Regions from separate parts of the Kineococcus gurbantunggutensis genome, predicted to be linked through region 1. Evidence: predicted binding sites of a transcription regulator. Region 1 holds the regulator's gene; the other holds the start of a gene.
What was found. The regulator HspR, encoded in region 1, represses chaperone genes until heat shock. The targets are predictions, from matches to a motif close to ANTTGAGNCNGNCNGNCTCAANT.
Positions count from the first base shown of each region.

Region 2: clpB (ATP-dependent chaperone ClpB) is a predicted target of HspR. The motif match lies at 1,801-1,823, and genes of this name have one in related genera.

Region 1 is NZ_JBJLSG010000070.1:2,464-6,667, reverse strand. Features, by position in the region: gene ACRYR7_RS14005 (sodium:solute symporter family protein) at 1-198, shown strand, start outside; gene ACRYR7_RS14000 (hypothetical protein) at 263-562, shown strand; gene ACRYR7_RS13995 (histidine kinase N-terminal 7TM domain-containing diguanylate cyclase) at 693-2,312, shown strand; gene ACRYR7_RS13990 (heat shock protein transcriptional repressor HspR) at 2,323-2,694, opposite strand; gene ACRYR7_RS13985 (DnaJ C-terminal domain-containing protein) at 2,851-3,819, opposite strand; gene grpE (nucleotide exchange factor GrpE) at 3,869-4,204, opposite strand, start outside.
Region 2 is NZ_JBJLSG010000056.1:6,488-10,691, forward strand. Features, by position in the region: gene ACRYR7_RS12295 (GMC family oxidoreductase) at 1-1,552, opposite strand, end outside; gene clpB (ATP-dependent chaperone ClpB) at 1,877-4,204, shown strand, end outside.

The sequences.
Region 1 (4,204 bases):
GTGGTGGTCGCCGTGCTCGTCTCGACGTTCACCCGCCCCAAGCCGGAGCGCGAGCTGAGCGGCCTCGTGCAGGGCGTGGGCACCATCGACCTCAGCGGCGACCACGTCGTCGGCGACACCGCCTGGTACCGCTCCCCCGCCCTGCTCGGCGCGGTCGCGCTCGTGCTGTGCGTCGTGCTGTACCTGCCGTTCCTGTGACCCGCACCGCCGTGACCCGCACCGCTGCGACCCGCAGCCCCTGGACCCCCGCCGAGGAGGCGTCGTGAGCGAGGACCTGTCGAGCCTGAGCGAGGCCGACCGCCGCGCGGTGCGCTTCGCGCGCCGCTTCGACCTGCGCAACATCATCGGGACGGTGTTCGTCGTCTACGGCGCCGTCCTGCTCGTCCTGGGCGCCCTCAACGGCGAGCAGGACCGCGCGCAGGCCGCCGGCATCAGCATCAACCTGTGGACCGGGGCGCCCATGCTCCTCGTGGGCGCGCTGTTCTTCCTGTGGGCGCGGCGCTCCCCGCGCCCCGTGGCCGAGCTGGTGCCCGAGCGCGAGGAGGGCGCCGGCCCGCGCTGAGCCGGCGGAGCCGGACCGGGCCGCCGGGGTCACCCGGACGGCCCAGTCCGGCTCCAGCGCGCCCCCCGCGGCGCCGATGCCGTGCACGACGGGGGCGACGGGCACCCCGCGCGGCAGCGGGGGGACGGCGGTGGAGCACCTGATGGCGGTGGCGTTCTGCGTCTCCGCCCTCCTCAACGCCCTCACCGCCCGCATCGCCTGGCGGCGCCGGCGCAGCACCCCGGCCGCCACCGCGCTCGCCGGCGTCTGCGGGGCCCTGGCCCTGTGGTCCGCCGGCAACGCCCCGGTGCACCTGGGGCTGCCGGCGGGCATGGCCCGCACCGCCACCTACGTCACCTTCGTCGGCGTCCTGGGGTGCGTGGTGAGCATGCACCTGCTGGCGCGCACGATCGTCGACCCGCACCACCGGCCCGGCCGCCGCCGGGTCCTGGGCCTGGTCGTGCCGCCGGTGCTCGTGCTCACCGCCGTGGCCACCGACCCCTGGCACCACCTGTTCTTCACCAGCAGCGGCTACGTCGGGGACCCGCCGCACTTCTCGGTGGTCTACGGGCCGCTGTTCTGGGTCCACACCGCCTGGTGCTACGGGCTGCTGGCCACCGCCGGCGGCCACCTCGCGCGCGCCTGGTGGCGCGCCAGCGCCGTGGTGCGCGACCAGATCACCAGCGTCCTCGTGGCCGCCGCGGTGCCCGTGGTCGGCAACGTCGTCAACATCAGCAACCCGCAGCTCGCCGCCGGGCAGGACATCACCCCGCTGTGCTTCACCGTCACCGCGCTGGTGGCCGCCCACGCGGTGCTGCGCCGCGGGCTGCTGCGCGTGGTGCCCGTCGCGCGCGAGGCGGTGCTGGACACCGTCACCGACGCCGTGGTCGTCGTGGACGCCGGCGGCACCGTCGTCGACGTCAACCCCGCCGGCCTGCGGATGCTGCGCGCGGCGCGCCCGGACGTGCCCGAGCCCGTCGGCCTGCCCGGCAGCACCTTCCTCAGCGAGCGGGCGCTGGGCGAGCTGCCCGGCCAGCACACCCGCTACGCGCTGGAGTACGTGCCCGGCCTGCACCTGGACGTCACCGTCACCGCCATCGCCGACGGCCGGGGGCGCTGCCTGGGCCGCGTCGTCGTCGCCCGCGACATCACCGAGGTCGTCGAGACCCGCCGCCACCTGGAGGACCAGCTCGCCCTCGTGGAGCGGCTGCGCGCCCAGCTCCAGGAGCAGTCCGTGCGCGACCCGCTCACCGGCCTGCACAACCGCCGCCTGCTCGACGAGGCGCTGCCGGCCGCGCTGGCCGCGGCGCGCGCCGGCGGGGACGCCGTGGGGGTGCTGGTCGTGGACGTCGACCGGTTCAAGGCCGTCAACGACACGCACGGGCACGCCGCCGGCGACGAGGTGCTCGTCGAGGTCGCGCACGCGCTGGCCGCCGGGGCGCGCGCGCACGACGTCGTCGCCCGCTCCGGCGGCGAGGAGTTCGTCCTCGTGCTGCCCGGCGCGGACGCCGCCGCCACGCGCGAGCGCGCCGAGGCGCTGCGCGCGGCCTGCGCCCGCCTGGACGTCGCCGTGGGCGACGGCGCGCGCGTGCGCCCCACCGTCTCGATCGGCACCGCCGTGCACCGCGCCGACGGCGAGGACGCCGCCGGCCTGCTGGCCGCCGCCGACCGGGCCCTCTACGCGGCGAAGGCCGCCGGCCGCGACCGGGTGGTCGCGGCCGGCGGCCTGCCCGCGCGGGGCGTGCCCGCGCAGGGCGCGCCCGCCCGCTGAGCGGGGCGCCTCAGCGCGCGGCGCGCTCGGGCCGCCACACCACCAGCGCGGTGGAGCGCGCCGGCGAGGGCGGGCGCTTGCCCACCGGGGTGGCCACGATGTCGCCGGCCACGCCGGCGGCGAAGATGCGCCGGGCCTGCTGGCGGACCAGGTCCACCTCGGCCTGCAGCTCCTCGATGCGCCGGCCCATGGCGGTCACCTGGTTCTCCAGCTCCAGGATCCGCTTGATGCCGGCGAGGTTCACGCCGTCCTCCTGCGAGAGGCGCTGCACCTCGCGCAGCTGCGCGATGTCGCGGGCGGAGTAGCGCCGACCGCGCCCGCGCGCCCGGCTCGGCGAGACGAGGCCGAGCCGGTCGTACTGCCGCAGCGTCTGCGGGTGCATCCCCGCCAGCTCCGCGGCGACGGAGATGACGAACACCGCCGCGTCGTCGTCGTAGTCGTACACGCCCTGCCCCCTCCCGTCGTCCGGTCGTCGTGGTGGTGGTGCTCGCGGGGGCCGCCCCGGTCGCCCGGGACGGCCCCCGCGGGAGCGCCGCCGCTAGCCGCGCGCCCGCTCGGCCAGGCCCGCGCGCGGGTCCTCCCCGGCGGTCGCCCGCGCGAAGGCCTCCACGGCCTCGCGCACCGCGCCGTCCACGCGCTGCGGCACCACGACCTCGACGGCGACCAGCAGGTCACCGGCCTCGTCGCCGGCGCGCGAGCGCTTCACGCCGCGGCCCTTCAGCCGCAGCGTGCGGCCCGAGGGCGTGCCAGGGGCCACCTTCACGCGCACGGAGGAGCCGTCCAGGGTCGGCACCTCCACCGTCGCGCCGAGCACCGCCTCGTCGAACGAGACCGGCAGCGTCATGCGCAGGTCGTCGCCCTCGCGCTTGAACACCGGGTGCGGCTCGACGTGCACGGTGACGAGCAGGTCCCCGGCGGTGCCGCCGGGACCGGGCATGCCCTTGCCGCGCAGCCGCACCTTCTGGCCGTCGCGCACGCCCTGGGGCAGGCGGGCGTTGACGGTGCGCACCGGGCCGCCGCGCGGGTCGGGGACCCGCAGCGACACCGTGGCGCCCTCCAGCGCGGCGCGGAACCCCACGCGCGCCGACGCCTCGAGGTCCTGCCCGCGCGCCGGCGGCGGCGGGCCGCCGAACGGCCCGCCGAACGGGTTGCCGCCCGCCCCGCCGGGGGCGCCGGCACCGCCCTGGCCGAACAGGCCGCCGAGCAGGTCCTCGAACCCGGCCCCGCCGCCGGCGCCGCCGGCACCGCCGGCGGAGAACCGGGCGCCGCCGCCGACCATGGCGCGCACGCCGTCGTACTGGCGGCGCTGCTCGGGGTCGGACAGCACCGCGTACGCCTCGCCGACCTCCTTGAACCGCTGCTCGGCGGCCGGGTCGTCCGGGTTGGCGTCCGGGTGCAGGGTGCGGGCCTTCTTGCGGTAGGCCTTCTTGACCTCCGCGGCGTCGGCGTCGTGGGGGACGCCGAGCACGGCGTAGAAGTCCTTCTCCGCCCAGTCCTGCATGCTCACCGGCGTCCCCCCCTCTCCGTGTCCTCGATCGTGGTCACTCCCGCCGGGGTCATCCCTGCGGGTCGGCCACCGCGACGCGCGCCGGCCGCAGCACCCGCTCGCCGAAGCGGTAGCCCGGCTGCAGCACCTGCACGCACGTGGCCACCTCGTACTCGTCCGAGTGGCTGTGCATGAGCGCCTCGTGCACCGCGGGGTCGAACGGCTCGCCGTTCTCGCCGTAGCGCTCCAGGCCGAAGCGGCCCAGCGTGGCCTCCAGCTTCTCGGCGATGGCCGCGAACGGGCCGGTCAGGTCGCCGTGCTGGCGGGCCAGGTGCACGTCGTCCAGCACCGGCAGCAGCGCCTCGGCGACGCTGCCCAGCGCCGCGTTCCTCGCCACGTCCCGGTC
Region 2 (4,204 bases), on a different contig from region 1:
CGGGGGCGTTGGTGTTGCCGCGCACGATCCTCGGCATCACCGAGGCGTCGGCCACCCGCAGGCCCTCCACGCCCCGCACCCGCAGCTCGGGGTCCACCACGGCGTCCCCGGAGGACCCCATCGCGCACGTGCCGACCGGGTGGAACAGGGTCCCGGACCAGCGCGCGACGTGCTCCTCCAGCGCGCGGTCGTCCAGGGCGTCGGAGCCGTGCAGGTGCGGCCCGGCGACGAACCGCGCCAGCGGCCGCTCGTGCACGACCTCGATCGCCCGGCGCGCCCCGGCCACCACCGCGGCCACGTCGGCGCGCTCGCGGAAGTACGCCGGGTCCAGCACGGGGCGCCAGCGCGGGTCCGGCCCGGCCAGGCGCAGGCTCCCGCGGCTGGCGACGTCCACGAGCGTGACCCCGACCGTGAGCATCCGCCCGTCCTGCGCGTGCAGGTCGTCGCCGTAGGCGCCGGTCGGCACGACGTGGAACTGCACGTCGGGCCCCTCCAGGCCGCTGCGGGTGCGCAGGAACCCCCCGCCCTCGGCGACGTTCGAGGTCAGCGGTCCGCGGCCGGTCAGGCGCCACTGCAGCAGCCGGCCGGCGTTCGCGTGGTCCACCGCCAGGTCGGCGGTCCCGCGGGTGCGCCACACCATCGGCGTCACCGGGTGGTCGTGCAGGTTCGCCCCCACGCCCGGCAGGTCCACGAGGGGGGTGACGCCCACCTCGCGCAGGTGGTCCGCGGGGCCGATGCCGGAGAGCATGAGCAGCTGCGGGGAGTTCACCGCCCCGCCGCACAGCACCACCTCGCGCTCGGCGCGCACCACGTGCTCCGCGCCGCCCCGCAGGAAGGCCACCCCCGTGGCCCGCCCGCGCTCCAGCAGCACGCGGGTGGCCAGCGCGCCGGTGAGGACCGCGAGGTTCGGCCGCTGCCGCGCCGGGCGCAGGTACGCGTCGGCGGTCGACCACCGCCGCCCGTGCCGGCAGGTGACCTGGTAGCGGCCCACGCCGACCTGCTCGGCGCCGTTGACGTCGTCGTTGGCCGGCATCCCCGACGCCCGCGCCGCGGCGATCCAGGCGTCGACGACCTCGTGGGTGTAGCGGCGGTCCTCCACGTGCAGCGGCCCGCTGCGGCCGTGGAAGGGTGCGCCCAGGCGGGAGTTGGCCTCCGAGCGCACGAACAGCGGCAGCAGGTCGCGGTAGGACCAGCCGACGGCGCCGGAGTCGCGCTGCCAGCCGTCGTAGTCGGCGCGGTTGCCGCGGACGTAGACCATGCCGTTCATCGCCGAGCAGCCCCCGGTCGCGCGCATGCGCGGCCAGGGCTCGCACCGCCCGCCCAGCCCGGGCTGCGGCACGGTGCGGTACCGCCAGTCCCAGGCGGTGCGCACGAGGTTCACCCACGCGGCCGGCACGGCGGTGTCCAGGCCCGTGGAGTCCGGCCCGGCCTCCAGCAGCAGCACCCGCACCGAGCGGTCCTCGCTCAGGCGGGCGGCCAGCGCCGCGCCGGCGCTGCCGGCGCCCACGACGACGTGGTCGAAGACCGCGCTCGCGGTGCGTGCTGAGCTCACGGCGACCCCCCGGTGCGCCGCGGCCGGCGCCGGCCGCCGGAGCGCCGCGCAGGACGAGGATCCTCCTGCGCGGCCCGGAACTCCAGACCCCTCCCGCACCCTTCCCGCCCCTCCCGCACCCCCTCCCGGCCCCCCGAGGTGTTCAAGGTAGTTGGAACTTCCTTTATGACCGGGGGGGTGGGGGGGGGGTGGGGTGCGGGAGGGGGTGGGGAGTGGGCCGGGAGGGGCGGGCGGTGGGCGACGCGCCAAGTTGAGCGGAACAAGCTCAAGTCTGGCAGTGTTGGACCCAGCGAAGTCGTCCCACCGCTCGTCAGGAGGTAACCCGTGGACCTCAAGCTCACCACCCGCGCCCAGGAGGCGCTGGCCGACGCCGTCGGCCGCGCGACGTCCGCGGGTCACGCGCAGGTCGAGCCCCTGCACGTCCTCGCCGGTCTGATCGGCCAGGAGAACGGCGTCGCCGGCGCCCTGCTCGACGCCGTCGGGGCCGACCGCGCCCTGCTCGCCCGCCGCGTGGACGGCGCGCTGGCCTCGCTGCCCAGCGCCTCCGGCTCGTCCGTGGCCCAGCCGCAGCTCTCGCGCCCCGCCCTGGCCCTCATGCAGGCCGCCGGGGACGAGGCGCGCGCCCTGGACGACGCCTACGTCTCCACCGAGCACCTGCTCATCGGCGCCTCCACCGGGCAGTCCGCCGCCGGCGAGGCGCTGCGCGCCGTCGGCGCCACCCGCGACGCGCTGCTCGACGCCCTGCCCAACGTGCGCGGCGGCGCCAAGGTCACCTCGCCCGACCCCGAGGGCACCTACAAGTCCCTCGAGAAGTACGGCGTGGACCTCACCGAGCGCGCCCGCCGCGGCGAGCTGGACCCGGTGATCGGCCGCGACGCCGAGATCCGCCGCGTCGTGCAGGTGCTCTCCCGGCGCACCAAGAACAACCCCGTCCTCATCGGCGAGCCCGGCGTCGGCAAGACCGCCGTCGTCGAGGGCCTGGCCCAGCGCATCGTCGCCGGCGACGTGCCGGAGTCGCTGCGCGGCAAGCGCCTGGTCGCGCTCGACCTGGCCGCCATGGTCGCCGGCGCGAAGTACCGCGGCGAGTTCGAGGAGCGCCTGAAGGCCGTGCTGGAGGAGATCCAGCGCTCCGAGGGGCAGGTCGTCACCTTCATCGACGAGCTGCACACCGTCGTGGGCGCCGGTGCCGCCGAGGGCTCCATGGACGCGGGCAACATGCTCAAGCCCATGCTCGCCCGCGGCCAGCTCCGCCTGGTCGGCGCCACCACGCTCGACGAGTACCGCGAGCGCATCGAGAAGGACCCCGCGCTGGAGCGCCGCTTCCAGCAGGTCTTCGTCGGCGAGCCGAGCGTGCCCGACACCATCGGCATCCTGCGCGGCCTGCGCGAGCGGTACGAGGCGCACCACAAGGTCGCCATCTCCGACGCCGCCCTCGTGGCCGCCGCCACGCTGTCCGACCGCTACATCTCCGGCCGCCAGCTGCCGGACAAGGCCATCGACCTCGTCGACGAGGCCGCGTCCCGGCTGCGCATGGAGATCGACTCCTCGCCCATCGAGATCGACGAGCTGCGCCGCGCCGTGGACCGGATGCGGATGGAGGAGCTGGCGTTGTCCAAGGAGGACGACGCCGCCTCCCGCGAGCGGCTGGAGGCGCTGCGCGCGCAGCTGGCCGACAAGCAGGAGCAGCTCACCGCGCTGACCGCCCGCTGGGAGCAGGAGAAGGCCGGCCTGAACCGCGTCGGCGACCTCAAGCACCAGATCGACGAGCTGCGCTCGCAGGCCGAGCGCCTGCAGCGCGAGGGCGACCTCGGGCGCGCCAGCGAGATCCTCTACGGGCGCATCCCCGCCCTGGAGCGCGAGCTGGAGCAGGCCCAGGCCGCCGAGGGCCAGGCCGCCGAGCACAAGCCGATGGTCGCCGACGAGGTCGGCCCCGACGACATCGCCGAGGTCATCGCGGGCTGGACCGGCATCCCCGCCGGCCGCATCCTCGAGGGCGAGACCGAGAAGCTGCTGCGCATGGAGGAGTTCCTCGGCGCCCGCCTCATCGGGCAGTCCACCGCCGTGCAGGCCGTCTCGGACGCGGTGCGCCGCAGCCGGGCCGGGGTCAACGACCCCGACCGCCCCACGGGCTCCTTCCTGTTCCTCGGGCCGACCGGCGTCGGCAAGACGGAGCTGGCCAAGGCGCTGGCGGACTTCCTCTTCGACGACGAGCGGGCCATGGTCCGCATCGACATGAGCGAGTACTCCGAGAAGCACGCGGTGGCCCGCCTCGTCGGTGCTCCCCCCGGGTACGTCGGCTACGAGGAGGGCGGTCAGCTCACCGAGGCCGTCCGTCGCCGGCCGTACTCGGTGGTGCTGCTGGACGAGGTGGAGAAGGCCCACCCGGAGGTCTTCGACATCCTCCTGCAGGTCCTCGACGACGGTCGCCTGACCGACGGGCAGGGCCGCACGGTGGACTTCCGCAACGTCATCCTCGTGCTGACGTCCAACCTCGGCTCGCAGCACCTCGTGGACCCGGTGCTGTCGCGGGCCACCAAGCACGACGCGGTGATGTCCGCCGTGCGCGCGCACTTCAAGCCGGAGTTCCTCAACCGGCTCGACGACGTGGTGGTGTTCGACCCGCTGTCCACGCAGGAGCTGTCCCGGATCGTG